One region of the Bacillus sp. M13(2017) genome, then DNA from elsewhere that is predicted to be linked to it. Evidence: riboswitches for the same ligand, from Rfam matches in the RefSeq annotation. Region 1 holds a riboswitch; the other holds the start of a gene.

Region 1 (15,815 bases):
CCTTGCACGCCAATGGATGTTCCCATTAGAAACTTTGTAAAAGGCAAGATAAAGAATAATAGAATGATAAATGGAAGAGAGCGAATAACATTAATAACCGTATTAAGAATAGGATAGATGATTTTATTTTCACGCTGCCCACCAGGTCTCGTTAAAACAAGTGTGACGCCAAGTGGCAGTGCAATAAGGATCGAGATGAGTAATGAAATAGATGTCATTTGAAAGGTTTGGATTGTGGCTTCCCATATGACTTTACCCCATTCATCCAAAAAGGACTTGTTTCCCATAATCTGTTCTACCTCCTTCTACGATGATTCCTTGCTCTTGTAAAAATGATAAAGCACGGTGGATTTCATTTTGTTCCCCTTGCATATGAACGACTAGTTTCCCATATGCTTCATGTTTTAACTGCGTAATATTACCGGATAAAATATTCGGATACACTTGGAAACGTTTTGTGGCAACGGCTAAGGCAGGTTCCCCTGAAGTAGTGCCAATAAATGAAAGTGTTACAATTTCTCCAGTACGTTGTAGTTCTTTCTGTACCTCTTCTGGAATTTTCGCTGCAAATGCGCTATTTACAAATTTCTTCGTTGTTACATGTTGTGGGTTTGTGAAAATATCTTTTACAGTTCCACTTTCGACTACAGATCCATGTTCCATAACAGCAACGCGGTCACATATACGCTGGATGACATTCATTTCATGTGTAATGAGTAAAATCGTAATTCCGATTTCTTCGTTAATCTTTAATAGCAAATCAAGGATAGAATCGGTTGTTTCTGGATCTAATGCGCTCGTTGCTTCATCACTTAATAACACTTCAGGTTCATGTGATAGCGCACGAGCAATTGCAACACGCTGTTTTTGACCACCAGAAAGTTCGCTTGGATACGCATCTTTTCGATTAAAAAGATCGACAATGCGTAAATACTTTTCTACTCTTTTTTCAATTTCTGCTTTTGGAATGCCAGCAAGCCGTAACGGTAATGCGATATTTTCATAAACGGTAACAGTTTTAAGTAAATTGAATCCTTGAAAGATCATTCCGATTTTTTGTCTCGCTTTTGCTAGTTCTTTTGTCGATAACGTTGTTAAGTCTTGTTCGTTTACAATGATATTTCCTGTCGTTGGTTTTTCTAATAAATTTACACATCGAATCAATGTACTTTTACCAGCGCCACTATACCCAATGATTCCAAATACCTCGCCTTTTTCTACTTTAAGGGAAGTAGACTTAAGAGCCTCAACATTCCCTTTTTTTGTTGTAAATACTTTGGATATGTTTTGTAATTCAATCATTATCGTCAGCTCCTACCAAGATGGTAAAACTGAACCATCAAATTTTTTCTCGATAAACTCTTTTACTTCTTTAGATTGATAAGCTTTCTTTAATTTATTTACAACGGCATCATCTTTATTTTCAGTACGAACAACAACCCAGTTCACATATGGTGAATCTTTTCCTTCGCGGAAAATAGAATCTTTCGCTGGACTTAATTTTGCACCTAATGCAAAGTTTGTGTTAATTGCAGCTGCTTTCACTTCACTTAGTTGCGTTGGTAATTGAGATGCCTCTAATTCGACAATCTTTAATTTTTTTGGATTTTCAATTACATCTTTTGCAGTCGCTTTTTCTGTAGCCTTTGGATCAACTTTTAAAACCCCTGCTTTTTCAAATAATTTTAAAGCTCGAAGTTCATTTGTTGGGTCATTTGGTACAGCAATTGCGTCGCCCTCTTTTAAATCTTTTACATCTTTTACATCTTTAGAATATACGCCCATAGGGAATGTTACTGTTGAAAATACTTCAGTTAATTTCATATTGCGTTCAGCTTTAAATACATCTAAATAAGATTTCGTTTGGTAGCTATTTACATCAAGGCTTTTTTCATCTAATGATACGTTTGGCGCTACATAATCATTAAATACTTTTATATCAATTTCGAGACCATCTTTTGCTGCAACTTCTTTTACCTTTTCAAAAATTTGTTCATGTGGTCCACCTGTTACACCGACAGTAATCTTTTTCTCGTCTAATGCTTTTACCTCTTTATTTGAACTCACGCTACATGCGCCTAATAACAATACTGCTCCGCTTACAATGCTTAATAATACCTTTTTCATCTATAAATCCTCCTTCATATACGTTCCAAAATAAAAAGCACCTCCCAAAAATAAGAGAGGTGCCGAATAGACGAAATAGATTCCTCTCTTATCTTCCAAAACGAAAAATCGTTTTGCAGGAATTAGCACCTTAGCTTATACGTCATAAGCTCGGTTGCCGGGCATCATCGGGCCAGTCCCTCCGCCACTCTTGATAAGAGTATGTGTATGTAGTTTTGAATATGGTACTAATAGTAAATCGTACAAAAAGAATTGTCAATAATATTTTCAGAATATATTTTATTTTAAGGTAATCGAAACGTTTCCCTTTTTATGTCCTTTTTCTACATATATATGTGCTTCAGCAATTTCTTCTAATCGGTAAGTTCTATCAATAACAGGTTTTAGCTTTTCTGTTTCAGCTAGTTGTTTTAGCAGGTTCATATCTTCTTTACTGACCTTTGCCATCATTCCGTTCACAGATACATATTTTCCATTAGGCATTAATGCATCTGTACAAAGAGACTTTTTATATTTTCCAACTGCATCAAATATAATATCGTAGTGCTCGCCCTGCTTAGTAAAATCTTCTTTCATATAATCAATTACGTTGTCTGCCCCTAATGTTGTTACTAAATCGAAATTCGAACTACTACAAATGGCTGTGACAGTCGCCCCGAAGTATTTAGCAAGTTGTATGGCAGCTGTCCCTACTGACCCAGAGGCGCCGTATATAAGTACTCGTTGCCCTTTTTTTATCTGTCCTTTTCTAAGGAAGTGTAATGCTGAAGTTCCGCCAAAAGGAATAACGGCAGCTTCTTCATATGTCACATTGGTAGGTTTTAATGCTATTAATCCACTTTCATGCACGCATGTGTATTCCGCATAACCACCAAGGTTTAGTTCTGTTAATGCAAAAACTTGATCTCCCTTTTTAAATTGTGTTACATCTGTTCCAATGTCTTCGATTTCACCGGATAACTCTACGCCAAGTATAGGTTTTCTCGGTTTTCTGAAACCTAATATGATCCACATAGGAATCCAAAATAAGGGGGGGCTATTAAAGCCACGTATTCTACAATCTCCAGTCGATACACTTGTTGCGTGAATTTTAACTAATACTTCATTTTTTTTAGGTTTAGGCTTTTCTACATTTTGAAGCTGGAGAACATTAGGTGGTCCATACTTTGTGCAAATAATAGCTTTCATAATGACCTCCTGAAATGAGTTGTTATTATTTACAACATATTTAAAGTTTTTCTCAAACATGTTGCTATATAGAAAATAAATTTAAAGAGGAATATTAAGAATTATATGGATTTCATAGGAAAAGAGATGATATTATTTTTGGGGAGGAGGGGATGTTATGAAAAAATTTATTTTAATTTCAAGCTTAGTACTTGCAGTCGGTCTAGGAGTAGGGTGTAGTAATGAGAAAACTAAAAAGACTGATGAACCGAAAAAAGAAGTTGTGCAGAAAGAAAAGGAATTAACAGCGAAGGATGTTTTTAATAAAGCGAATGAAGCTTTTAAAAACGAAGAAAATGTAACGATGACATATGATGTGGGAATAAAGGCTGAAGGAACAGAGATGAATGTAATAAAGGCTAAAATGCAACTAGAGCCGAAGAAAAAAAATTCTCGTTCTGAAATGAATGTTTCTGGTACAGAGGTTGTTGTTTATGATGTGGGTGGCAAAATTGCTGGTCAGTTAAAAAATCCTAATACGGGTGAAATTATGTCTGTACCAGAGGAACAATTGAATGCTAACGGAATGAACGCGACTCAAGGAATGGTAGATAATTTAGAGATTCCATCGGAAATTTTAAATAAAGTGAAGATGGAGAAAAGTGGAGATAATTATAAGCTGAAGTTTGCATTAAAAGGGCAAGAGACAGAGAGTATGCTAGCTAGTATGGATGAAAAGCAGAAACAAATGCTACAAGGCCAAAATGCAAAGATAGAAGAAATAGATGGGGAATATATTATTACAAAAGAATTTAAATATGAATCAGCAAAGATAGATATGGTTATGAGTAGCAATGGTGAGGATAAAGCGCACATTATTACGGATGCAAAGTTTACATCGTATGATAAATTTGATCCAATACAATTGCCAGCAGCAAAGTAATCACTGTCAAGAGAGGTACCTGAAAGAACGGGTATCTCTTTTTGTTGCTAATAAGGAGAGTGTCCTTTGAAAAAAAGAAAGATAGCAGTGGTCATTGTCGCATATACGGTTTTGCTTGCAACGTCTGTACATACGTATAAAAAACAAATTGATCATCCTATTATGAGTGATGTAGGTAAATTGCTTCCGACAAAAATAAAACGTGTTGAAAGTGCTACGGAAGAGCACTCGTTAATAAAATTAGTGCGAGATGCAAAAGTTTCAGGAGAGAAAATTTCCATTGCAGGCATGCAACATAGCCAAGGAGGACAGACATATTATCCGAATGGCACGATGCTCGATATGAAAGGATATAATAAAATATTAGAATTTGATCCAGAGAAGAAGCGGATTACAGTGCAAAGTGGTGTCACCTGGAATGATATTCAGAAGAAAATAAATCCTTATGGCCTTGCGGTACAGGTCATGCAGTCTCAAAATATTTTTACTGTTGGCGGTTCATTAAGTGTAAATGTACACGGGCGTGATATTCGTCATGAGGCACTGATTGATACAGTAGATTCATTTAGATTGTTAATGGCAGATGGCACGGTACGTAATGTAAGTAGAGAAGAAAATGCAGAGTTATTTCCATATGTCATTGGGGGTTACGGTTTATTTGGAGTTATTTTAGATGTGACGCTGAAGTTAACAGATGATGAATTATATGAAATGCACACGAGAATGATAGATTATAAAGAATACGTATCTTATTTCAAAGAGAAAGTGAAAAGAGATGAGAATGTTCGTATGCACTTAGCGCGTATTTCTGTTGCTCCAAATTCATTTTTAAAAGAGATGTATGTGACAGATTATACTTTGGCACAAAATCAAAATATGAGAGAAGAGTACAGTGAATTAAAGGAAGAAAATATTATAGCTGTACCGAAATTTTTACTTGGGTTATCACGTTATAGTGATTGGGGAAAGAATACATTTTGGGATATACAAAGAGGTTATTTTGAACGTACAGATGGAAAGTATGAGACGCGTAATAATGTTATGAGATCAGATAGTGCTTTTATGGAATATGAAAATCCAAATAGGACCGAAGTGTTACAAGAATACTTTGTGCCTATAGATGCTTTCACAGAGTATATAGATGATTTACGTAACGTATTAAATGAAGAAGAGTTTAATTTACTCAACATTACCATTCGTTACGTGGAAAAGAATGAAAATGCAGTTTTGTCCTATGCGAAAGATGATATGTTTGCGCTGGTTCTTTTGATTAACCAGGGACGCTCAGAGAGTGAGATAAAGAAAACAGAGGATGTCATTCGCAAGATGATTGATGTTACTTTAAAGCATAACGGTAGTTACTATTTGCCGTATTATTCTTATCCAACGAAAGAGCAGTTAAAGAGGGCATATCCTCGTATTGAAGAATTTCTCAAGAAAAAGAAGGAAGTAGATTCAGAAGAGAGATTTGTGAATTTATTTTATAGGGAGTATACGAAATGACATATAGAAGATTTGTGGCCTCGCAAAGTATCATCATGATGGCAGGAAGTATGGTATTTCCTTTTTATATATTATTGCTTCGAAACGTTGGAAATAGCTTCTCGCAATTTGGCTGGGCGTATGGCTTATTTGCTTTAACATCAGCACTTGTATATCCACTAGTGGGGAAGGTATCTGATCAAGTAGGTGATAAAAAATTATTAATCATATACGCTTGGTCCATGGCAATCTTAATGCTTTGCTTTCCAATTGCCACGGAAGTTTGGCATGTGTATATTCTTCAAATTGTAATGGGCGTTTTAGGTGCTGTGCAGCGTAATACTGAGAAGACTTCGTTAGCACGAAAGGTTGCGCAGGAAAAGGCTGGTTATGAGATTGGAAAATACCATGTGTGGACATCCATTGGCGGAGCAGTAGCGGTTATTACCACGGGATATTTAGTAGATTTCTTTACGATTGGTACAATTTTTTATATTGCAACTATTCTATATGTAGTGAGCGGGATTGTATTAAGTAGTAAAAAAATATAACTATTCCTATTTTCACCTTAATACCCTTTATTTGTTATACTAAAAGGGAATACAAAAGAAAAGGGGACAGTGCCTTTGATGAAATTTGTAGTTTTAGCTATTCTTACTTTGTTTTTGATTCCATGGACAAGAAGTAGTAGTAAGCTTCGAGCAGTGGATAAGAAGGGAGATAAGAAGATTGTAAAGGGTAAGAAATCATCTATTTTAGTTATTCCTGTTTTATTTTGGATAGGTATTGCAATCTATGAATACTTTTGGCTAATTGATGATCGAGTAGATTCGATTCTTACTCATTATTCTGTTGCAGTAGCAATTTTAATTGGGCTTGTTTTATTTTCACAAGATCAAATAGGGAAATTAGAAGGTACATTAAAAGGAATTCTAATGTTTATTTTACTCGCAGGTTACGGCTACTTTGGTTATTTGCACGATATAGTAATCTCGCAAAAGAAATATGATTCTGTTGTTAAGGTAGAGAAAGATATTTCAGAGCCATTTACTGAAAATGACCAGCCGTTTACAGTGCCGCCAAAGACAGCGGAGAATAAGATGAAAAAAGTATTTGGTGATATTCCAAAAGTAGCTTATTTTGAGCTAGGAGAATTAACGCCACAAATGGTAAACGGCGAGGCTTTATATGTAGCGCCGATTGAAGTTTCAGGATTTTTTAAAGCGCGTAAAGCTGAGACAATTCCAGGGTACGTAACGATGTCAGGTACGAATCCTGATGCGGAAGCGAAACTGCACCTCGGTTATAAAATGAAATATGTGCCAAGCATGTTTTTTGGTAATAATTTAGAGCGTGTGGTAAGGCAAGCAGAACCAAATTTAATCTTTAAAGGAAAACCTAAATTTGAGGTTGATGATAAAGGAAAACCATATTATACAATGACGTATGGTGAATTTATTTCAGGAAGATCTGGATTTGAGGTAGAAGGTGTTGTCGTAGTAGATGCACAAACAGGTGAAGTGAAAAGATATGATAAAGGAAAGGCACCTAAATTTGTTGATGGTGTATTAAATCATGAGACTGCATCTACGTTAAATACGTACTTTGGTAAATATATTCACGGATTTTGGAATACGAAATTCTCACAAACAGATATGAAAATTCCGACTGAGTGGGGAACGAAAGAAGGCGTGACCCCGATTTTTGGTAAAGATGGAACACTGTATTATTTTACAGACTTTACTTCTCCAAAAGAAGGAGTAGATTCAGCTCTAGGCTATTCATTAGTAGATGCACGCACAGGCAAGCTATATTACTATAATGGAAAAGAAGTAAAGGGGATTATGGATGGTTCAGCAGCTACAGAAGTAGTAGATAATTCCTTTAAGAGAGAGAAATGGCATGGGACAATGCCTGTCATTTATAACGTATACGGTAAACCAGCTTGGATTATTCCGGTTGTTGATGACGGAGGCCTAGTACGTGCGCATACAGTTGTATATGCTGCTAATGCAAAAATATTTGCAACAGGTTCTTCGCAGAAAGAAGCGCTTGAGAATTATAAAAACGTAATGAGCGGTAATGGTGATACATTTAGACCAACCTCAACAGGAAAAGAAGCGCAAAAAGAAGGTATTGTACAACGTGTATATAAAGAAAAATCAGGTGAAAATACAATCGTGTACGTACTTTTAGAGAATGAACAAAAGGTATTTATGATACCAGTGAAGAAATTCCCATATGCTATGTTTACAGAAGTAGGAGACCCAATTCAAATTACATATTTAGATACGGGAGAGACGATGGCCTCAGTATCTAAATTTACGAATAGCAATGTGAAAAAGTAAAGCGATAGAATTTCTATCGCTTTTTTTACATTATGAAAGAGGAAAATGCAATGTACTTGACGTATGTTTATGATGTAACTATAATTGTTACGATTTGGTGTGTATAGGAAAGGGTGAATTGGAAAAGTGAATGAAGTTAATCACGAAATATATAAACCTGTAAAGGCAAACAGGTTATGGATGATTCTTGTATTAGGAACACTTACGGCGATTGGGCCATTATCTATTGATATGTATTTGCCTTCATTACCGAAGTTAACGGATGACTTGCAAACAGGTGCATCCCTTGCGCAACTTACATTGACAGCTTGTTTACTTGGGCTTTCAGTAGGACAATTATTTGTCGGTTCGATTAGTGATATTTACGGAAGGCGCAAACCTCTTATTATTGCACTTATTATTTATGTAGCTTCTTCTTTACTTTGTGCTGTTGCGCCATCTATTTGGACATTAGTGTTATTGCGCTTCCTACAAGGAGCTTCAGGATCAGCCGGAATTGTTATATCACGTGCAATGGTAAGAGATATGTACTCAGGTTCTGAAATGACGAAGTTTTTCTCACTGCTTATGTTAGTAAACGGAGCAGCACCTATTTTGGCACCAATTATTGGAGGGCAATTGTTACAGTTTACAACGTGGCGCGGTGTCTTCATCGTCCTTGGGGCAATTAGCATATTCATGTTAATCTCAGCTACTTTCGTATTGCGCGAAACATTACCTCCTGAAGAAAGAGAAACGGGTGGTTTGTCAGGGACTTTGGCGACGTACGGGAAATTGTTAAAGGACCGTCTGTTTATGGGATATGCATTGTCACAAGGATTAGTAACAGCGGCAATGTTTGCATACATTTCGGGCTCACCATTTGTGTTGCAGAACATATACGGAGCATCACCACAGCAATTTAGTTTATTTTTTGCGATTAACGGCATCGGTATTATTATTGCTAGTCAGGTAACGGGTCGTTTAGCGGGGAAAGTAAATGAGAAGACATTATTTGTTGCGGGTATTATTATCGCAGCTGTTGGTGGTCTATCTTTACTACTGACAATTGTATTAGGAATAGGTTTAATTGGTGTTTTATGTTCGTTATTCCTTGTCGTATCAAGTGTCGGGGTTGTATCAACAACTGGGTTCTCATTAGCGATGAGAAATCAGAAGCAAGCTGCAGGAACAGCATCAGCTTTATTAGGTTTATTACAGTTTATTTCAGGAGCTCTTGTTGCTCCGCTAGTAGGTATCGGTGGAAGTAATACAGCATTACCGATGGGTGTTGTTATTGCGCTTTGTGAAGTAGGAGCAGTGTTATGTTATCTATTTATGGCTAGAAGAAGTGAGAAGCAGTTTGAACTGCAACAAAAACAAAATCTAGAGGCTTAACAAAAAAGAACTGATTCAAAGGGAATGTTTGGATCAGTTCTTTTTTTCATTTCTTTGAAATACCTCATACAGTTTTGTAAGGTGATGTAGTAAAGCATTGCAAAAGTTATTTGTATAAAGTGACGATACTGTGACAAACATGTTGGTATATATATTACGATGTCGTCTTAAGTGTAAAAAGTAGGATGTTCTCGGTATAATAACAAGTGGAGATAAAAGAAACTATAATGAGTAATAGTTGTAGATAAAAGGAGAAGAAGAGATGAAGAAGGTTTTGGGTATTGCCGTAATGGGAGGAATGCTCCTTCTAGCAGGGTGTAATGGAAATAAAGATACGAAAGAACCGAAAGAAAAGGTAGAGCAATCTACAGAACAAACAGAAGAGATGAAAGAATACCGTGCAGTACATGAAAAATATGATTTGAAAATGAATAAAGAAATTAATAAAGCACTGCAGTTATTTGAAGTAGCAAAAGAAAAGGGCGGTAAGGAAATAACGACTGCTACATATAAAGAAGATGTGCAAAAGGTAACAACGAGCATGTTAGAAGATATTGATCATATACGTAAAGAAATTCGTGTGCCGAAGTCGAAAGAGCAAGAACATGAAGTATATATTGGTTTCTTGAATGAATCGGAGCAAGCGATGAAAAAATTACAGAAGTTAGCTAAAGAAGAAGATTCATCGTTGATTCGTGATATAGAAATTAATTTTGCAACAGCATCGACATACTATAAACGTTTTCAAGCAGAAACGAAAAAATAACCTTGCCTGTGCAAGGTTATTTTATTTCTCTTTTGTATTCTTTTTTCGTTCCATCAGAGAAGACAACTTCTAAATCGAATTTTTGATAGTCTTTATCAAGTTTGAACACGTTCACTACTTGATCGATTACTTCTTGGTCAGGAGTGTCTTTATCAAATTTTAATTCTTGTAGAAGTGGGCTTAATTTTGTAATAGCCTCGTCACCTGTAAACTTTGCATTTGTTTTATGATCTTCAAGCTTTGCTTCCATTTTCTTATCAGCCGCTACATTTTTATAATCAGCTTCGTAGTCTTTCTTCGTATCTTCATAGTCTGCATCTAAACTAAATTCATTAAAGTTTAATTTTAAATCTGCAGGAGCCTCATTTTTTGCTTCTTCAGTCGTCTTTTTATTAGAAGTTGTGTCTTCTTTTGCAGGAGCTTTACATCCTGTTAATGCAGGTACTAGCATAAGAGCTAATAAAACTGATAGTAGAATTCTCATTATAAATTCCTCCTTATGTAAATTCGTTCTATACAAGTTTTTCCCAAAAACATGTAATTATGTATGTGTTGAAAATAAATTATTATTCTGCAGTCACAAGGGCTAATCCGCAATTTAAATCAAAAACGATTTGTATGTATATGGTAAATTGAAGTTGTGAGGGAGGGACTAAAATGCATGAAGAATATAAAGAGATAATAAAAAAATCAATTGAATATATAGAGAATCACTTACATGAGGAGCTTACAACAGAAAGAGTGGCATCTCACAGTGCAGTATCGATGTACCATTTTCATCGCATCTTTCAAAGATATGTTGGGATGAGTGTAACGGATTATATTCGAAAGAGAAGGTTAACTCATGCTGCACAAGTTTTAGTGTCAACGGAGAGAGCTGTTATTGATATTGCAGTGCAATACGGTTTTTCCTCACAAGAGGCATTTACGAGAGCTTTTAAAAGAATGTTTCAATTGCCACCAAAGAAATATCGAAAGTACTTCCAGTCATTTTATATAGAAAGAGAGGGTGTTTCAATGCAAAAAGGTATACCAAAAGGATGGATCTTAAGTGGAAGTCATCCTGCTGAATATGAGATGGGTTTAGATTATGAAGTTGTCCATCAAGGAAAAGTATCTGCATACATAAAAGCAAAAGAGAATGTTACGCACGGAGGATTTTCGACATTAATGCAAATGTTCAGAGCGGATAAATATGTAGGGAAGAGATTACGTTTTACAGCATTTGTTAAGAGTGAAAGCGTAAGAGATTGGGCAGGATTGTGGATGCGAGTAGATGGAAAAGATACAGAACCGCTCGCTATGGATAATATGCAAAATCGCCCCATTAAAAATACGAATAACTGGCAATCGTACTCGGTTGTATTAGATATACAAGAAGGAGCGCTTGGTATTGCATTTGGTGTTTTATTATCAGGGGAAGGTTGTGTGTGGCTAGATAGTATTCGATTTGATGAAGTAGATGAAAAAATTCCTTCAACAGATTTGGCAGAGAACTTTTATGAAACACTTTTAGAAGAACCGGTGAATCTACAATTTGAAGAAGTAGAAAAATAAAAACAAGGAGAAAAGATATGTTCAAATATGTAAAACTAATAAGTATTAGTATAGTAATATCGTCTTGTATTATGGGAATTAATTATTTAGTTAGCTATCTTTGGTCAGGGCATATACCTTCTTTGACGTGGAGAACATATTTGATGTTTATGTTTATATTTATTATGAGTTTTAATTCTGTGCAAAAAGAGGGAGAAGAGGATTATTGACAATAATTAGAAAAGGTATATAATCTAAATGTAAGTGATCACTTGCATTAGGGAGAGAGGTTTTTTATGGCGCGCTCAAAGACAGCAGAAAAAATTATTCAAGCAGCAATTGAATTAGTGAAAGAAAAGGGATATACGGCGGCAACAACGAAGGAAATTGCAATGCGTGCTGGTGTTAATGAAGTAACGATATTCCGCAATTTTAAAAGTAAAAAGGGTGTTATTGAAGCGGCGGTTGCTGAATTTTCATATGTCCCGCATTTAAAACATTTTTTACAAACAGAAATTGTATGGGAATTAGAAACGGATTTAAAGAACTTAGCGAGGCATTATCATAAATTTTTAGATAGCATAAAAGACATTATTTCTATCGGTATACGTGAGGCGAGGGAATTTCCTGAATTAGATGAGGAAATCTCCAAAATTCCAAAAGGGTTAAAAGAAGAATTAATCATATATTTTGCTGAAATGCAGGAACAGGGAAAGGTTATTCATACAAATATTGAAGCGCAAGTAATGAATTTTATATGGATTAATTTTGGTTACTTCTTATCTAAATTACGTTTTGAAAACCGACTTATGGAAATCGATGATGAGAAATTTATTGAGAATAATATAGTTTTATATGCTAGGGCTTTAAGACCCTAGTATTTATTTAAAAACAAAATGTAAGTAAGTACTTGCTTGCTGTACGGGAGAGCGGGAAGATGGATACATTAAAACAGTTTTTAAAAAGACCAGGTACGTATATTGGAATGGTAGTAGCGCTATCGTTCCAACTTGTTTTCTTTTGTGTTTGGTTAACGGCATATGATGGAGTGAATGAAAGGGCAGACCAAATGCGTATTGCTATTGTGAATGAAGATGGAAATATAGGTAGTAAAATAGCAGAAGGCTTACAGAGAAGTTTACCATTTCAGGTGAAAGCAGAACAGTCTGTGGAAAAAGCAAATAAAGCAATGAATGACCATGTATACGATATGATTATTGAAATTCCTGCTTCTTTTTCAAAGGATATAAATGAAACAGGAAAATCAAATTTAAACTTTCACATTAATCAAGCGAATGCCATGATGGCAAAGCAACTGATGGAAGGAGCCGCAAAACAAATCCGAGACAATGTAAATAAAGAGATAACAAGTTATAAAAAACAAGCGATTGTGGGGAAATTACAAGCTGTAGGGCCTGAAAATGTAGAAGTAATAAAAGGGTTAAACGAAGATTCAATTAGTTTTACAGTGCATAGAGTAAATGATGCAAAAGGATTTTCGGTTAACATGGTACCACTAATGATGGTATTAGCTTCATTTGTAGGAGCCATGATCATGAGTATGGAACTATCAAAAGTTGCAAAGGAAGTAAAGAACGGTTGGAGTAATTTTGTATCAAGACAGGTTATTAACAGTATAGTATCAATTTTACTTGCATGTATTACAATTGGTTTGATGAGAGGATTTCAAATTGAAATACATGAAGCAGTATGGAGTATATGGATGTTTCAAGCGATAGTCTTCTTCGCCTTTCTTTCATTAACACAAATGTTCATAGCTGTTTTCGGAAACGCAGGTATGATTTTTAATATTATCTCGCTATCACTACAACTTGTAAGTTCGGGTGTAATTGTACCGCATGAAATGCTTTCTAAAACATATCAAACAATGGGTGAAGTATTTCCCGCAACATATGCAGCAAATGGCTATTATACAATAATATTTGGGGGAGTTAGTCTAGAGAAAAATATTATTTCATTATTAGTCATTATATTAGTTACGCAATTGGTAGCGGTAATTACTGTATCTATAAAAGGAATAGTAAAGAGAAGAAGTCATGTAGTTAAAGAAGTATAAAATAAAAAGGTATCCTGTGATTGGATACCTTTTTATTTTATTATTTTGCAACTTCTGTCCACTTGTAGTTAAATTCACCGCCGAAGTCAGTTGTTACAAGCCCTTTAATGAAAGAGCGTTGTAGGTAAGAACGACCTTGTTGGTATAAAGGAGCGACAGCACCGTCTTGTAATAGAATTTTTTCAGCTTGCTTCATTGCTTCAAAGCGTGCTTTTTCATCGCCAGCTAAATCTGTTTTCACTTTATGAATTAGCTCATCGTACTCTTTGTTAGAGTATTTATCGAAGTTATAAGCACTATCTGTTGTAAATAAATCTAAGAATGTAATTGGATCAGCGAAGTCAGGGCCCCACCCGTCAATACCAATTTCATAGTCACCACTTAATAGTAGTTTCAACTGTTGTTTGCGTGGTTGCGGTTTTAAATTCACTGTTAATCCATCTAAGTTTTTTTCTAATTCACCTTTTAAATATTCACCAGTCTTTTTAGCTAAAGCATTATCACTTGTTAATAGTTCGATTGTTACTTTGTCAGTACCAAGTTCTTGTTTTGCTTTTTTCCAATTTTCTTTCGCTGTTTTCACATCATCCTTGACTAGATTTCCATTTTCTTTACGGAAGTCATTGCCTTCTGGGCTCTTTGCAAATTTCGCAGGAACCATTCCTTCAGCTGGAACAGCGCCGTTATTTAAGATTGTTTCTACGTAAGCTTTTTTATTCATTGCGCCGTTAATAGCAAGGCGTGCATGTTGATTTTTTAATGTTTCATTTTTCTGATTTAGTCGTAAAAATTGAATGCCGACTTCAGCGCGTTCCTTGAAGTTTGGATCGCTTTTATATTTATCAACAAACTCTGCAGTTAAAGCAACACGATCAATTTGTCCTGAATCATATAAGTTCACTTCTGTAGACTTATCTTTAACGACATTGAAGTTGATTTCTTCTAATTTTACAGTTTTAGCATCCCAATAGTTAGGGTTTTTCTTCAATTGGAAGCTTTGTTCATGTTTCCAGTTCTCTAATGTGAAAGCACCGTTGTAAATTAAATGATTTGTTTCTAAACCATATTTATCGCCTTGAGACTTTAAGTACTCTTCATTAATTGGTAAGAATGTTGAGAATGTCGTTAAGCTTAAGAAGTAGGGAACAGGACGGTCTAGTTGTACTTCTAACGTTTTGTCATCAACAGCTTTGACCCCTAGTTGATCAATTGGCAATTGTTTTTGGTTTATTTGTTTCGCATTCTTTATATCGAAGAATAAGAATGCGTATTCAGCTGCTGTATTAGGATTTACAGCACGTTGCCAAGCGAAGGCAAAGTCCTTTGCTGTAACAGGAGTACCGTTTGACCATTTTGAATCACGCAGATGGAATGTATATTTTGTTTTATCGGGACTAATGTCAACCGACTCAGCGACGCCAGGAACCGGTTTATTATCTTCTCCCATTGCATATAACCCTTCAAAAACATTGCGCATTACGTTCATGGATTCCCCATCCGTTGCTTTTGCAACATCCATTGTTGGAATTTCTGAAGCGAATGATAAGTTAATTGCCTGTTTATCAGGTGCTTTATCGTTTGCTTTCGCTCCGCTTGCATTATCTTTATTTCCCCCGCAAGCAGTTAGTAATAGACTTGCCCCTAAAACAGATGCAACAACAGGTACAACTTTTTTCTTCATTGTTCGTTCCTCCCTAAATGTGTTGTTCGTAACGTCATAATGTCCGTGTCTTGAAGTGGCTATAGAAGGAGATAAAACCTATTATAAATATTTGTTTATAGGTAATCATGTGTTCTATATGTATATACATGTTGAACTATAATCTATCGTTATGTGTTTCAACGTAGTAGACATTATATTTTGATGGTGAAATATTTTGTTTCTTTGAATATTTAGAATATTAGCACTGGAAAGAACTATATGTCAATAGTAAAAATAGATTGTTAATTTCTTAGAATAATATATTAAAAAAGCAGATTCTCATGTGTGAG
Region 2 (15,815 bases), on a different contig from region 1:
GAAACAGACCACCCTTTACGAAGTGCGTATACTGGTAAGTTACTGTTTAACATCGCTTCAAGTACGCCATATGCAAGTGGACCTAGCAATGCAATCCATCCTAATCCAACAACTTGTTTATAACGAGAAAATGATGATTCACTCTTCACTTCTCTTTCATCTTGCGCTGGGAATGCATTTTTTGTTGGAAGTAGTAAAAGCCAACCTATTAGACAAAGTATAGTAGATATAATAAATGGTGTTGCAAGACCGTACTGCACAGTGCTTGCTAAATACGGACCAACGGCAAAACCAATTCCGAAGAATACACCATATATCGATACTTGTCTCCCTATTTTACTTGGGTCTGATGTTGTCGTGATCCATGTTTGTGTTCCGACATGAAGCATATGATCTCCGACTCCAACTAGAAATCTAAGGATAAACCATACCCAAAACGAAAATGTTTGTGTAAAAAAGAATAATGAAATAATAACGAGAAACCCACCTATAACAATAATCGGCTTCATTCCAAACCTTTGCATCGGTTTTTCAAGAAACGGCGAAATGACTAATATCCCAATGTACAATGCCGTCGCATGAATACCATTAATACTTGAACTAACCCCTTCTTGTTCAAAAATCATTGCAATGGCAGGTAAGAGCATTCCTTGTGACAAACCCGAGATTGCTACAATCCCAACCATAATCCAAAAAGTAAAACGCATTGACATCCCTTTCCCTCTCCTTCTCACGCTTCCACTTTTCATTATAAACTGTTTCTGCAAATGCGTGTACGAATATTCATAATAAAAAAGAAGCTAAAAGAATGAACCTTTTAGCTTCCTATCCTTCCCAAACTTGCGCTTTCACATTGTAATGAAAGTGTTTAAAATATGGATTTTCATAAAATGAAGGTCCATATAAGTAATGTTGCATATGAGCTGTTAGTGGCTGCTGCATCTGTAAAGGAACTACAGCTGGTGAAACTTGCATATACATCGGATCTATCATTATTTTTGTATAGATATGATGATTATATGGCGAATAAGCGATTAAGGATGGTTTATGCATTGATAATCTCCCCTTATACATACAAATGTTATAGTATATGCAACACTTCTCATTTCCGGGATTATTTCTGTTCTAACCAATCCTCTACATGTTTTATAAATACATCTAAACAATCAATAAACGGCGAGTGTCCGCAATCTTCTAATACCTTCAACTCTGCATTTGGCAAATGTTTCGCTAATTCCTCACCGACTACTTGCGGTACGACATAATCTCTATCACCTTGTATGACGAGTGTTGGCGCTTTAATACGATGAATTTGCTTACTTCCCCCTACAACCCCGTTATGTTCATCTGAAATATTAAATGTAATGAGCGCATAATTCACATCTACGAAATTACGTTGCGTTAACATATCATCTAAATACTTTTCATAACGGTCCGGTTCAGGTTGATTATGTGTATATATTAATAGATTCCATACTGTACGGTAATATAGTTTGTTCATATTTTTTATCGCGTCTAATACTGGAGCGATTTGTACTGGATCTTGCGCAATTTCTTCTTTCGTCTTTACTAAACTTGATACAATCGGCTGCCCATTCGTATCTTTTTTAAAGATTGGGTATCCTTTCATTCCTACTGATTCTACTAAAATTAACTTTTCTACAAAAGTTGGGTGGTTCGCTGTAAATTGCATCGCAACGCCACCGCCCATTGACCAGCCCATTAATGAGAATTTCTCTAGCTTTAACTCGTCGATAAATAATTTTATATCTTCTACAAAGTCTTGTAATGAATCTATGGACTGATTATACGTTGATTGTCCAAACCCTCTTAAATCAAGAGCGTAAATATGGTATTGATCTTGCAACTTTTCAATAACTAAATCCCAATGTTGTGACGATGTCATGTTCCCGTGAATGAGTAAAAGAATATCTGTATTTCGCCTTCCAACTTCCTGATATGCAATCGTTTCTCCGTTCGATAGTGAAACAAACTCCATTGTTGCAGGCTTAATCATCACAAGTTCCCCCATTCTATTTAATAGAAAGAAAATTCTTTACTTAATTAAAGAATAGCATGTAGAATGTACGTTCGCAACATAAAACCTATAAGAATTTTTTACATAAATCAACATGTCTATTACTAGACAATTATTATAAAAAAGTATATAGTTAGCTAGGTAACTAATTTGAAAGGATCAAAATACATGGACGAAAAACAACATTTTTTTCACATCGTCAGCCAGACTTCTCGAAAGTTTACGAAGAAATTTAATGAACGTGTATCTCCAACAGGGTTATTTAGTGCGCAATGGGCTGTTATTTTCCGCATTAATCAAACTGGTTCTTGTACGCAAACAGAATTGTGCCAGTATTTAAATGTTGAATCACCAACGATGACTCGTACGTTAACACGTATGGAAACGATGGGATGGATTATTCGTACAGAAGGTAAAGATCGCCGTGAGAAGCTCATTTCTTTATCCGAAACAGCGATAAAGATGATTCCAATATGGCAAGAAGAAGTTGATACTTTCGAAGAAAAAACGCTAGAAGGTATTAACGAAGATGATTTACATCAAGCATTTCAAGTGTTACAACAAATTATTAAAAATTTAGATTAAATTGGAGGGATGACGATGCAAAGTGAGAAACTTTGGACGAAGGATTTCCTCGGAACTTGTTTTAGTAGTCTATTTCTCTTCTTAACGTTTTACATGCTTATGACTACTCTGCCTGTCTATGTAATAGACGGCCTAAAAGGAAAACCTGAGGAAATTGGTTTAGTTGCAACTGTGTTTCTTATTTCTTCTGTTTTATGTAGACCATTCACAGGAAAATGGCTCGATGATTTAGGAAGAAAGAAAATATTATTTATTTCACTTTCATTATTTTTAGCCGCTACTGTTATGTATTTCGGTGCGCAAAGTTTATTCTTATTACTTGCCCTTCGCTTCTTACACGGTATTGGGTTCGGGATGGCAACGACAGCTACTGGTACGATCGTAACTGATGTTGCGCCAGCTCATCGACGAGGCGAAGCACTTGCATATTTCGGCGTATTTATGAGTCTACCGATGGTAATTGGTCCTTTTTTAGGTTTAACAATTATTTCTCATTTTTCGTTTACTGTGTTATTTATCGTTTGTTCCGTATTTTCATTACTTGCATTTTTATTAGGACTACTTGTCGATATTCCTCACGAAGCACCTGTTAGCAAACAAAAACGTGAAAAAATGAAATGGAAAGACTTAATCGAACCATCTTCTATTCCAATTGCACTTACAGGATTTGTTTTAGCCTTTTCTTATAGTGGTATTTTATCCTTTATTCCTATTTATGCGAAAGAACTCGGTTTAAGTGAAATTGCAAGTTACTTCTTTATTTTATACGCACTTGTTGTTGTCATTTCTCGTCCATTTACAGGAAAGATTTTTGATCGCTTCGGTGAAAATGTACTCGTTTACCCTGCTATCATTATTTTCACAATCGGAATGTTCATATTAAGCCAAGCACAAACTTCATTTTGGTTCCTTGGCGCAGGTATGCTAATCGGTTTAGGTTACGGGACATTAATTCCGAGTTTCCAAACGATTGCGATTTCTGCCGCTCCAAACCATAGACGTGGTTCTGCGACAGCTACGTATTTCTCATTCTTTGATAGTGGTATTGGTTTTGGTTCTTTCATTTTAGGTATTGTCGCAGCGAAATCCAGTTATCATAATATGTATTTTATCGCAGCTATTATCGTTGCGTTCACTTTACTTTTATATTATGGATTACACGGACGAAAACAAAAATTCAAGAAACAACCTACAGACGGAAAAATTTCCGCTTAACGTTAATAAGGAAAGTAAACTTCCCCGTTTACTTTCCTTATTTTGTATTTCTTTCAAGACGAGCGTATACTTATAGTAGAAATAAAAAGGAGGGCCATATATGAAACTAAAAAGGAGGGCCATATATGAAACTAAAAAGATCTCCCCTACTCTTACTTATACTAACATTCATATTTGTAATTACAGGGCTTGGGTTTACTTACTTCAAACAAAATAAAACGACCCCATCAAAACATAATGTGACAAAAGAAAACTGGTTAAATGACCCTTACTTACGTTGGTCATATACCCATATGAAAGAATTCACTTTAGTTAATAACGTAAAAAACAATCCTGACCAAATTGCTCACTTCCCTTCCGCATTGCAAAACTTAGACGATTTTGCTGTGGAGCGTAGATTCGGAAATACAACTCCTCTAAAAAAACTTTTAGACGATAACAAAACAGATGCTTTTGTCGTTGTACATAATGGACAACTTGTTTACGAACGATATTTCAATGGGTATAAACAGAATGAACCTCATGGTATGGCATCATTAGCAAAAGTCTTTACCGGGGCAATTATACAATCTCTCGCTGAAGAAAAACGTATTGACTTAGAAAAAACAGCTGACACTTACATAAAAGAATTAAAAAACACACCGTTCGGTAATGCCACACTTCAGCAATTAATGGACATGCAAGTTTCAGCTGAATATCCTACTCATGGATATGAGCAACCTGGGCTAGAAAATCAAGATGCACAATTATATTTAGCTAGCAATATTTTACCCCGCGGCAAAAATTACGACGGTCCCATGAAAATTTATGATATGTTACGGGAAGCCGAAGAAACTGCCCCGCCTGGTTCTTCCTTTTCTTACAATAACGGATCAACAGAAACGCTCGCTTGGATTATTAGAACTATTACTGGTAAATCACTAGCTGAAAATGTAAGTGAACGAATTTGGTCTCAAATTGGTATGGAAGAAAACGCGTATTACGTTACAGATGAAACAAAAGTAGAACAAGCTAGTGCTGGATTAAATGCAACTGCTAGAGATATGGCGAGATTTGGGCAATTACTATTAAACAACGGGGAATATAACGGAAAACAAATTCTCCCTTCTTCTATTACAGAAAGTGTAAAAAATGTACAAGAAGGTGAACTTGAAATTAGTAGTGGCGCTTCTATTTCTTATCATAATCAATGGTGGATTCCCCACAATGAACAAGGTGCTTTCGAAGTGTTAGGTAGTTACAGACAAACACTTTACATCGATCCGAAAGCCAATATGGTAATCGTTCATTTCTCTTCTAACGCAACGCCAAGTAATGAAATACATTCGGTTTATTCAAATATGTATATTGATATTGCACATCATTTAGAAAAGCTTCCACAGTAGTGGAAGCAGGAGTTTAAACCTTGCACAGTTATGACTATTCAATTGAACACTCGATCTGTTGTGCTAAAACGTCAATATAGTAAAAAAGGATCTCTCTTGATATAGAGAGATCCTTTTTTTTATTTCTTCTTCTTTTCTGTCGGTTGGCTTTGTTTAGCGAAATTAGATGAATCATCGAAATTTGGTTGCTTTTTACCTGCATTATTACTTCTACCTTTTCCCATATGTAATGCACCTCCCCTCATCCTTACTATTCCCAATAAAAAACTCCTCTTGCGTTCAGGAAAAAATTTTTATTGTCGCTTATTAATAATGTCCAACAGTTCTCGTAGTACTTCCAACACTCTCGGTTCTGCCATACCATATTGTATACTTTCAACCATAATGTTAATGGTGATCATCATGCTGAGCTTGATAAAGAACAGCTTGTGGATAAAAAACCGTACATTCCATACATGTGAAAGAAGTTTTAGTGGTATTTTGACTCATCCAAGCATATAAAGTAACTAAATACTTGCTTGGTACCTATCTGTTTGTTGCACAAAACCAACATCCCTAGTAATCTCTCGTAAGATATTTGGAGATAACAATCTTTAAAATTCTTAAGCAAATAATTGTAATTCATCAGATACAAGAATAGACATAAAAAAACGCTATCCTTTCCTATATATTTATAGAAAGAATAGGTTTTTTCATTTTAATAGTATTACTTGATAGTATTGGCATTCCTATTAAAGCTAATATACAAATAACATCAATAAACTTGTAACTATGCCAACCCAAATGCAAAGAATGAAACAATAACCCATAATGTCTTTAATTTTCAATCCCAGCACACCTAAAAGAGGTAATGCCCAGAACGGCTGAATCAAATTTGTCCATGCGTCCCCCCAACCTACCGCCATAGCGATAGTAGCCGGATCTACACCTAACTTCAATCCTGCCGGGACCTGCAGTGGTCCTTGTAAAGCCCATTGCCCCCCGCCAGATGGCGCCAATAAGTTTACCAACCCGGCTGACCAATATGTAAATATATCAAATGTATCCTTTGACGCAATGGATGCCATCCATTCAATGATTGAGCTTCCCAAACCTGAACTACCTAAAACAGCAATAATCCCTGCATAAAATGGAAACTGTAAGATAATTGGAGAAATGGATTGCGCAGATTCTTTGAATCCTTGTGCAAAGTTACCAAGAGAACCATGTAGGAGCAAACCAAGTGACAAGAAAAACAAATTAATGATATTTAAATCTAAACTATGACCGTTCATGAATTCATAAACACAATACAACGTGCCGATTGCGCCTAATATTATTCCTAAAACTGGTGTCCATTCCAGTTTTTCCGCAGGAGTTAAACTTTTTTGAGGAGGTTTTACAAAAGAATTTGTATCAGTTTCGATTGCTTTATAGCTGATAATCCCACTTTTAGGAGCCATAAGTACAATAATAATTGGCATCGTGATGAATAGAGTGAAAAAAATAATTAAAGTAGAGTAACTAAAGATTGTTTGTGAGGTAGGAATAATTCCAATCATATCTACAAGAAAATGATCCTTTGTGGCAATTGTCAGGCCAATAGAACTGGAGAGACCTGCGCTATATAAGGCTGTCGGAGCATAAGCAGCTGCTACAAGTAATGGAAAATGTGCATTCGCATTCTTTTTTGCTACTTCCTTTGCAATGATAGCTCCCACAACTACGGCTAGACCCCAATTGATATAGTATGCAATTGCACTGATCAAAAATGTCATCGTATAGGCCTTTTGAGGTGTATCGGCTAACTTTGCAACAGACTGCAAGGCTCTATTAATAAACGGGACAGAAGCTAACGTCATCCCTGTAACCATTAGCAATACCATTTGCATTGTAAACGTTAAATAAGTCCAAAACCCATCCCCCCAAGATTTTACGATTTTGTACGGATTTGAGGGATTCATCAACAAAGCTATAATAAAAGTAAATAAAGTGAGCAGCACTGCAATAACAAAGGCATCCGGGACATATTTCTGAGACCATCTCGAAAATATATTTGCACATCGTGTAAGCAACGATTCTTTCTTTTCTGGTTCTGAATTTGTCTCCATTAAGGAATGTTTCATAAATATTCTCCTTTCTAAATTTTAATAAGGTAAATATAAATAACATTCCACAAAAGAAAATAAAATCCTTTTGCACTTGCTGCATATTAATCAACTAGATCAATATTCAAATACCGTTCCTTTCAACCTTTCTGGGCATTACCAGCATTAGCGATAGCTGGTTTAGGTGCTCGTGACATTATGGGATTTTGTGTTGTGAACTTACTATATGCGGGTTTTATCATTTAGTCTATACTTCTTATTTATTTAAACGAAAAGCTAGTTTTATACTAGTTTTTTTACATAATAAATCATTTATTTCCCATGCAATTTATAACTGTATTCCACTCTACGTCCTTAAGATGTAATGCCTCAAACGCAAAAAAATCTTCACACACTTTTTCAATTAGATATGGATTTTCCCTCAAAAAATTCCACTGTAATACTTTAGGAAAAAAATGCATTTCATATTCTTTACTTCCCCGTACTACCTCATCAACTTCTCTTTCACAAATTCCTCTTATCAAGTAGTCATTTCTTAACTCAATTTGAATTTGTTGAAATGTATCGCTGCATTTTTTCAATTGAAGTAAACGCGTAACATACTTCCGAAAAAGTTCGCCATCATACTGAACACAGTTTATAATACGGTCGACTTCATTCATAATGTACGAGCCTTTTCTTCTATTTGTAATAACCATTTTTCACGCTTTGATACTTTACTCGTTTTCACAGATTGAAACACTGACCGTTTTATATCGCGAATGCCACAAAAACGTAAAACACCTCTCTTCATCATAATCCAATCTGCTGATCGATATAACAATGCGACGTACCATAGAGGCGAGTCTAACGTATTAATAACCCACGCTTTTTTCCCTTGCAATAATCCTTTCGGCAGAACCCCTTCATATTTATAAGCAAATCCAGCTACGAAAATACGATCGATAAATCCTTTTAAAATTGCTGGCATCCCCCACCACCATATTGGATAGATGAATAAAAGTGTATCTGCTTCTTCTACTAACGTTCTGTACCGAGCTGTTTCTTCTTCATTTACTAAATCACGTCTTTTCTTCTCTTCATGAAATACGAGGACTGGATCAAATTGTTCTTTGTATAAATCAAGTACGGTAACTGAATGATTTGTTTCCTGTAGTCCTTTTTGCACATGATTTAAAATCGCCGCGTTAAAACTTGAAGGATTAGGATGAGCGTATACAATTAGTACATTCACTACATAACAACTCCCTCTATAAGTTAAAGTTTCCCCTTCTTTAACAACTTCTCTACAATTTGCACGTTTTTCGAACTTTGTAATAAACGGTTTAATACAGTAAGTAACTCTTCCTTTTCTAAATCTTTCAGTTTCTCTTTAACTGCACTCTCACCAGTGCCTTGAATATCATAAACAACTGCCGCCATATGTTTACAATAATTTTCATAGGGACACTCACAGTTACTTTCTGAAAAATCTTTGAGGTCGATAACGACTTCATAATTTCCTGCATTACCATTCACAAAAGCAAATACTTTATTATCATGTACTTCAACATCTTCTACATGTCCATCTTCATAATATTTATATCCTCTATCAATAATATATTTCGGAATATGCCTATATAGTTCTTTTATTAAATAAGCATACATAACAACACCTCTTCCTTTAATTCCCTTTTGACTTCTAGAGCCCCTGCATGTTATTCTAATAACTGTCAAATAGCAAGTCTATATGACAAAATGACTGACACCTATTCGGCGAAGGTGTCTCTTTTCATTTGCAGCCGATATGAATTGCCTCTTTCAGGCACATTCAATTTTTGACACTACACACTCAACACCATTCCCTGTATCAGGCTGCTTTAGCAGTCTTTTACTCTACATACTCCGTTATTTTAAGAAAAAAAGAGAGCTTAGCTCCCTTTTCTCGCCTTATACAATACCCCTTTTTCAGCATAGAGATATTCATCAGCTAATGTAATTTTCCCATCCAGTTTTAGTTCGTCTAATAATCTTGATAAATAAAATTGATGCAACATCTTTTTCGTGAATTTTCCTTCATGATGCGAAACGATATGTTCTTGAATATCTAATAATGATATCGGCTTATCTTGCTCTATCATATATTCATAAACTGTACTACGCAGTTTTACGTATTTTTCGAGTGTCACAGTAATGCGCAACCCCTTTCTTCTTAATATAAATTTTCGTAATCGGTTTTTTTGCAATAAAAAAACCTCTCCGATAAGAAGAAGTTACGTATATATCTTCGTCTTATCTCCCAGAACAAATATGTTCTGCTGGAATTAGCACCTGCATCGCGGTTGCTGGGTTTCATCGGGCCAGTCCCTCCACCTCTCTGGATAAGAAAATATTCACTTAATTCTTACTATACGTAATTCCACTTTAATTGTCAAACAAATATAATAAATATAACAAATTATATTTTCTTCCTTACTGTTCATACTACCCATATACGAACATGCAAGGAGGATTATGAAATGCATCAAAATGCTCGCGGATATGTACAAGATTCTTTTCAATCATTACAAGAAGCTAAAAATTGTTTAGAAGAAGCGCTCGAAACAGTTGAAAAAGATTTTAATCGCGCTCGTATTGAACAATCACTTTATGCTGTTGAACAAGCTATTCAACGTTGCGAGTACACCGTTCACATTTTAGAAAAAGATTAAAAACTTCCCATCAATTGATGGGAAGTTTTTTCAAATGGCATACTTCATAATTATTGCCGTTATGATTAAAAAATATACAGAATTAGCAATTTCTAAAATTCCTACTTTTATAATAGAAATTTTTTTGCCATACAACACAATTGCTCGAATGACACTTGGTATAAAAATAAGAGAACACCACGGATTAATCGCAAATACAATTATCGTTAATAAGATATGATATCCCCAAGATATAAGACGATACTTCGGGTTATTTTTTTCACGAATCATCGTTTTCACATAAAACGTACTACCTAAAAAGTATAAAAATGAAATAAGTGCAATGAATAAAGCTGTATGATCGATTTGCTTCATTGAAAAGTAATAACTAATTAACCCACCGATACAAAACACAATGATTGCACAAATATCATTTAATAGTGCTCTTTCATTTTTTTGACGGGCGTAATACATATTCACTATAAATAATGGAATCATTACTATTAAGAATAAAAGAATTCGCCACTCATATAATAAAGAAATCATCCCAAATAGGAACGCAATGCTGAAATAAACAATGGCAGCTTGTAAAAACTCTTTTTTTCGTCTTTGCTTTATGTACGTAAGAAATGGATACGTGGCTAAATAGATAAAAAACCACGCTAAAAACAATGGAATATGATAAATAGTAGGTTTCCCAAGTATGACACTTAATAAAAAAGGAATAACAAGCATGGCCCATGCACCATGTTGCTTCGGAATAACTAACTTCATTAACTATACACCTCACTTTTGAAAAAAGTTCTCACCTACCATTATACAAATAATTTTATATAATAACGGATGCATATTAAATCAATTTTTTGACAAAAAAATGCTCCTTACAATATGTAAGAAGCATGAAAGAGGCAAACGAATATGTAAGTCGCGACCCTACCTTATATGAGTATGCTTTTCTATGTCACGTTATGCTCATCTAATATACCGTATTTCTTTTTAAATCTTGTAAGAATCGTAATCCATGAAGTACTAAATAGTAATAAGAAAATAACATTCGAAATCGCATGGCTCAAATCAAAGTAAAAACTTGCGATATAATACGAAATGACAGTTTCCCACGTTGCTTCTCGTATAAAACCGAGAAGGCCCCAGAAATTCATAATCCAGCCAAATAAAAAGCCAACAATTACTCCGTAAAGAAGTCTTCCCCATAGCTTTTTCATAAAAAATGTATTACGAAGTAGACCTGCTATAAAACCAATCATACCCCACGAAAACATTTGCCACGGTGTCCATGGACCTTGTCCTAAAAAAATATTGGATACGATTGCTGCTGTAGCACCAATCATAAAACCAGTTTCACTTCCAAATACAATTGCAGAAACGATAATGACAAAAGAAGTTGGTTGTACACTTGGTAAAATAGAAAATGGCACCCGGCTTACTGCTGCAATTGCCGCTAATACAGCAACGAGAACAATTTCACGTGAAACAAACGCCTTTCTTTCAAAACGGATATAGAAAGGTAACATAATAACTGCTAATATAAACAAACTACTTAACATGTAATAACCGTCCATGACAAGTGTCGTAAGAAGTAATGTGCCGATTATTACTGCAAAGATACATATTATGAATGCAACATATCGTTTGGACACGCTTCGTACACATCCTCCCACGTTAATGCATATGGCAATTCTTTTCGAATGAATCGATTAATAGATGTTGTATAAAAGAAGTTGCCGCTAAAAAATTCTTTCGGTGCATCATTCATAATGACTGTTCCATCAAATAACATCATACATTGATCAACGTATTTCGCTGCAAATTCAATGTCATGCGTCGCCATTACAATTGTTGTTCCTTCTTTTTGCAGCTTCCTAAATAGTTCTCCTACTCTTTCTTTCTTCCATGGATCCAACCCCTTTGTCGGTTCATCAAGTAATAATAAAGTCGGCTTTGATAATAACGTCGTACATAACGCAAGTAATTGTTGCTCTCCTCCGCTACAATCATGCGGATGTCGCTCTTTAAGCGCATGTAACCAAAACTTTTTCAACATCTCTTCTGCAATTTTTCTTCCTTGTTCTCCATATAATTCACGTGCACGTTCATACACTTCTTCCCACACTGTATCAAATGTAAAATGATAATACGGATGCTGCGATACATACCCAATACTTTTAAATCGTTCTTTCGAATCAATTTTATGTATTACTTTTCTGTTCCACTTTACTTTCCCTCTTCTCGCTTTTTGTAATCCTGCTAAAATCGTTAACAGTGTAGACTTACCTGTACCGTTCTTCCCAACGAGCGCTACCCATTTTCCTTTTTCAATCGAAACTGATAAATCACGTAAAATAAGCGGACTATTTTTTTCATATTGGAACGAAATATGCTCTGCGCTTAAAATTACCTCTTGCTTTTCACTTTGTGCTATTGGCTCATTTCCATATGATATCGCTGCAAAATCATTCATTTTCATTTGCGCCTCTCGCACTGTAAACGGAATATCTCTCACATTCCACTCTAAAAATAGCCTTGGAATTTGCGGAATAAATGGACGGAATGTTTCTACTCCCCACATATCCGTAATAACAAATTTAGGACTACCATCATACATAATACGGCCATTATCCATACAAACAACGCGTGTTGCAAGCGGGATAACTTCATCTAAACGATGTTCACTTAAAATAATCGTAATTCCAAGTTCTTCATTAATCCGTTTTAATAATCCTAAAAACTCTTTTGCAGCGATTGGATCTAACTGCGCTGTCGGTTCATCTAATAATAGCAATTTCGGCTGCATAACTAATACCGCAGCTAAATTAACAAGTTGCTTTTGCCCACCAGATAACGTGTGAACAGATTGATGCAATAAATCTTGAAATCCTAAAAAGCTAATAAGCTCTGCTATTCTTTTTTGAATAATATGTGATGGTAATCCGATATTTTCTAAAGAAAATGCTAATTCTTGAATCACTGTATCCATAACGATCTGGTTTTCTGGGTTTTGAAATACCATCCCAATTTCTTGGGCAGATAACAAATCAGCTACTTCCTCTATTAAAACACCCTCATAAAATATCTCTCCAGAACGCGTACCAATTGGAAGTAACTCCTTTTTAAAATGTTTTAATAACGTCGTCTTCCCAGATCCCGATCCTCCAGCAAGTGCAATAAACTCACCTTTTTGAACAGAAAGAGAAATATGCTGTAACGCTTTTTCATTTTTATCAGCATATACAAATGATAAATTGTTTATTTCTGCATGCGCCACCATATCCATTCTCTCCCTTCCATTATGATTGGTAAACTAATAAACATCGTAAATACGACAAACATCATCCCATCGTATTGCTGAAATAGAATCGATTCGACTTTCGGATAAATAATCAATTTCCCTCCGCCGTAATTACTACATACAATAGCAGCTATAAATAAAATGATTAAATAACTGAGCGTATACCAATCGCGCCTTTCCATTCTATAGCGAATATACGTCGTACGCTTCGTTACACCAAATCCACGAGCCTGCATAGAATCTGCCGTTTGCAGTGCATCTTCTAACGAACAAATTAATAATACTTGCAGCAATTGCATACCATTTTTGACGCGTTCAATTATCGAACCTGAATCTACCTGCACACCTTTCGTCTTTTGAACGAGTGTGATTTTCTTTAATCGCCTTATAAACAAAGGAACAAATCTCACTGTAATCATCGTTAACAATGCAACTTTCGGTGAAATTCTTGAAAACAAATATAAAAATTTATGACTGGAAATAATATCATTGTATGACGCAAACGTAAACATAACTGCAACTAGTAATAACCCCATTACTATTCCAAACATAATCGCCTCAAGCTTAATACGGCTATCACCTAACCAAAATAACGTCGTTCGGCCTCTATGCGTTAATAACGAATTAAATAAAATTACCATCAAAAAGAAAACAATTGTGCTCGGTAGCATCTTTCTTATCTTTTCGCTATTTCCTTGCATCACATTTAACATAATAATTAATACTATTGCTCCAATTAAAAAAAGAGGATGAAGACACATCATACATAGTATCATCACCCCGATATAATAGAAAAAATTCACAAAAGGATGTAAAGAAGAAAAACTTATTTTCATAGCCCTTTACCGAATGCCTTTCTTATTGTAATACGTATACCCACTCAATTGTATCGCCTGGTTTTACCGCAGCTACACCAGCACTATGGTTTGGAAAAGCACCGTTCACACGATATTTCCAACCACTAGTATCCGAAATATCTTTTTCATATAAATCATTAATACCTTTTACATAAATACTATCTCTAGATCCGCTTGCATCAACATCTAATCCTGTACGTTGCAATACTTTATACACTGTATCGCCTTCTTGTACATCCATCTTTTTCGCACCCATTATATATCCGTTATTTCCTTTTACCGAGATTGTTACTTGTTTTGCTTGCGGTTTCGGTACTGGTACTGGATCTGGTTTTGGTGGTTCAGGTTTTGGTACTGCCGGAGTCGGTATCGTTTTCTCCGCTTTATTCGGATCAACTTTTTGCTCCTGCTTCGGTGTTTCTTTCGGCTGATTCACAACCTTTGCTTCTTCTTTTACTTCTGGTGCTTTCGGTTGTTGTTTCTCTTCTTGTGCTGGTTGCTGCTCTGGTTGCTTATTTACAGCCGGCTGTTCTTTCGGTTGTTCCTGTTGTTTCTCTTCTTTCTTTACCTCTGGTTGTGCCTGCGGCTTTTCCTCTTTCGGCTTCTCTTCTACTTTTTGTTCTTGTTTCTCTTTCTGCTCTTCTTGCTGCTTTTGCTCTGATTCAGCTTGCTTTTCTTCTGTTTTTTCTTCCGGCTTCGCTTCATCTTTTTGTTCTTCTTGTTTCGCTACCTCTTCTTGCTTCGGTTCTACCTTCTTCTCAGGCTTTACAGCTGCCTCTTCACATCCGGCAAGTAGCCCGAGCGAAAGCAGTAAAGAAATGAACCATTTCACCTTACTCATCCTATCTCTCACCTTTCATACGAAAATTAGGAGCAAATAATTGCTCCTAATTTTTTGTTAAGCTGCTTTACGTCTCCATAATACATATGCAGAAGCAATACATAATACACCCATACCTACTTCTGTTGCTGCACTATGAGAAGATGCTCCTGTTTTTGGTAGACTGTTATCGTTTCCGATTTTTTTATTCTTAACCGGTTCGTTATCTACAACTACTTTTAGATTTTCATCTTTTGTTTCTTGTTGTACTTGTTTTTGTTCTTTCGGTTCTTCAATAACTTCTTTTTCTACTACATTATTTTCTTGTTCAACGACCTTTTCTGGCTCTTCAATCGGTTTTGGCTTAATTACATTACCAGCGTCTACATTAGACCAATCATAAATAGATTTTCCCATTTCCTTAAATTGAAGTAATGCTAAAAGAGCCTGTTCTGTAGCCATTCCGTTACCATTTTGATCACTTGGTAACCATTTAAATTCACCATTTGAAAGTTGATATGATAATAGGTTTTGCATTGCCTTATGAAGACGATTTTGATCTACATCTTTAACAAGCGATAATCCAATAATTGCTTGCGCAGTACTATTTGAATTTTCTTGTCCATCAGCTGAAAAACCGCCATTTTGCAGCTGTTCGTTATATAAATACGCAACAGCTTTTTGTATAGCTGGTTTCACATCTGATCGCTCTTGATAAGGAGCTAATGCTGATAAAACCATACCTGTTACATCAACACTACTAGCACTATCTTTACTACCTGAACTATTATAAGTCCATCCACCGTCTGTATGCTGATTATTTAACAGTGCTTCCACTAGAGCAACTCTGTT

What was found. A riboswitch is a leader RNA that binds a small molecule or an ion and turns the genes downstream of it on or off. The one in region 1 is predicted to bind S-adenosylmethionine.
Region 2: linked by a shared signal. The riboswitch ahead of CGQ22_RS20855 (hypothetical protein) and the one ahead of CGQ22_RS29735 (MetQ/NlpA family ABC transporter substrate-binding protein) in region 1 are both predicted to bind S-adenosylmethionine.

The regions. Positions count from the first base shown of each region.
Region 1 covers NZ_KZ268524.1:16,349-32,163, forward strand. Annotated here, with positions in the region: gene CGQ22_RS29725 (methionine ABC transporter permease) at 1-287, opposite strand, end outside; gene CGQ22_RS29730 (methionine ABC transporter ATP-binding protein) at 262-1,302, opposite strand; gene CGQ22_RS29735 (MetQ/NlpA family ABC transporter substrate-binding protein) at 1,315-2,127, opposite strand; SAM riboswitch class I at 2,213-2,327, opposite strand; gene CGQ22_RS29740 (NAD(P)-dependent alcohol dehydrogenase) at 2,407-3,315, opposite strand; gene CGQ22_RS29745 (DUF6612 family protein) at 3,473-4,237, shown strand; gene CGQ22_RS29750 (FAD-binding oxidoreductase) at 4,304-5,740, shown strand; gene CGQ22_RS29755 (MFS transporter) at 5,737-6,270, shown strand; gene CGQ22_RS29760 (DUF3981 domain-containing protein) at 6,349-8,067, shown strand; gene CGQ22_RS29765 (multidrug effflux MFS transporter) at 8,185-9,444, shown strand; gene CGQ22_RS29770 (hypothetical protein) at 9,707-10,210, shown strand; gene CGQ22_RS29775 (YusW family protein) at 10,227-10,694, opposite strand; gene CGQ22_RS29780 (helix-turn-helix transcriptional regulator) at 10,868-11,767, shown strand; gene CGQ22_RS29785 (hypothetical protein) at 11,785-11,976, shown strand; gene CGQ22_RS29790 (TetR/AcrR family transcriptional regulator) at 12,043-12,624, shown strand; gene CGQ22_RS29795 (YhgE/Pip domain-containing protein) at 12,684-13,823, shown strand; gene CGQ22_RS29800 (peptide ABC transporter substrate-binding protein) at 13,864-15,504, opposite strand.
Region 2 covers NZ_KZ268509.1:69,975-85,789, reverse strand. Annotated here, with positions in the region: gene CGQ22_RS20915 (MFS transporter) at 1-713, opposite strand, end outside; gene CGQ22_RS20910 (hypothetical protein) at 826-1,053, opposite strand; gene phaZ (intracellular short-chain-length polyhydroxyalkanoate depolymerase) at 1,115-2,017, opposite strand; gene CGQ22_RS20900 (MarR family winged helix-turn-helix transcriptional regulator) at 2,207-2,623, shown strand; gene CGQ22_RS20895 (MFS transporter) at 2,639-3,838, shown strand; gene CGQ22_RS20890 (serine hydrolase domain-containing protein) at 3,964-5,223, shown strand; partial or broken gene CGQ22_RS32975 (IS4 family transposase) at 5,665-5,813, opposite strand; gene CGQ22_RS20880 (short-chain fatty acid transporter) at 5,961-7,328, opposite strand; partial or broken gene CGQ22_RS20875 (TIGR00366 family protein) at 7,452-7,578, shown strand; gene CGQ22_RS20870 (group-specific protein) at 7,619-7,972, opposite strand; gene CGQ22_RS20865 (NAD(P)H-dependent oxidoreductase) at 7,969-8,544, opposite strand; gene CGQ22_RS20860 (SWIM zinc finger family protein) at 8,568-8,957, opposite strand; gene CGQ22_RS20855 (hypothetical protein) at 9,221-9,478, opposite strand; SAM riboswitch class I at 9,579-9,677, opposite strand; gene CGQ22_RS20850 (hypothetical protein) at 9,809-10,000, shown strand; gene CGQ22_RS20845 (YwiC-like family protein) at 10,031-10,753, opposite strand; gene CGQ22_RS20840 (ECF transporter S component) at 10,936-11,637, opposite strand; gene CGQ22_RS20835 (ABC transporter ATP-binding protein) at 11,610-13,271, opposite strand; gene CGQ22_RS20830 (energy-coupling factor transporter transmembrane component T) at 13,244-14,122, opposite strand; gene CGQ22_RS20825 (DUF4430 domain-containing protein) at 14,145-14,984, opposite strand; gene CGQ22_RS20820 (DUF4430 domain-containing protein) at 15,042-15,815, opposite strand, start outside.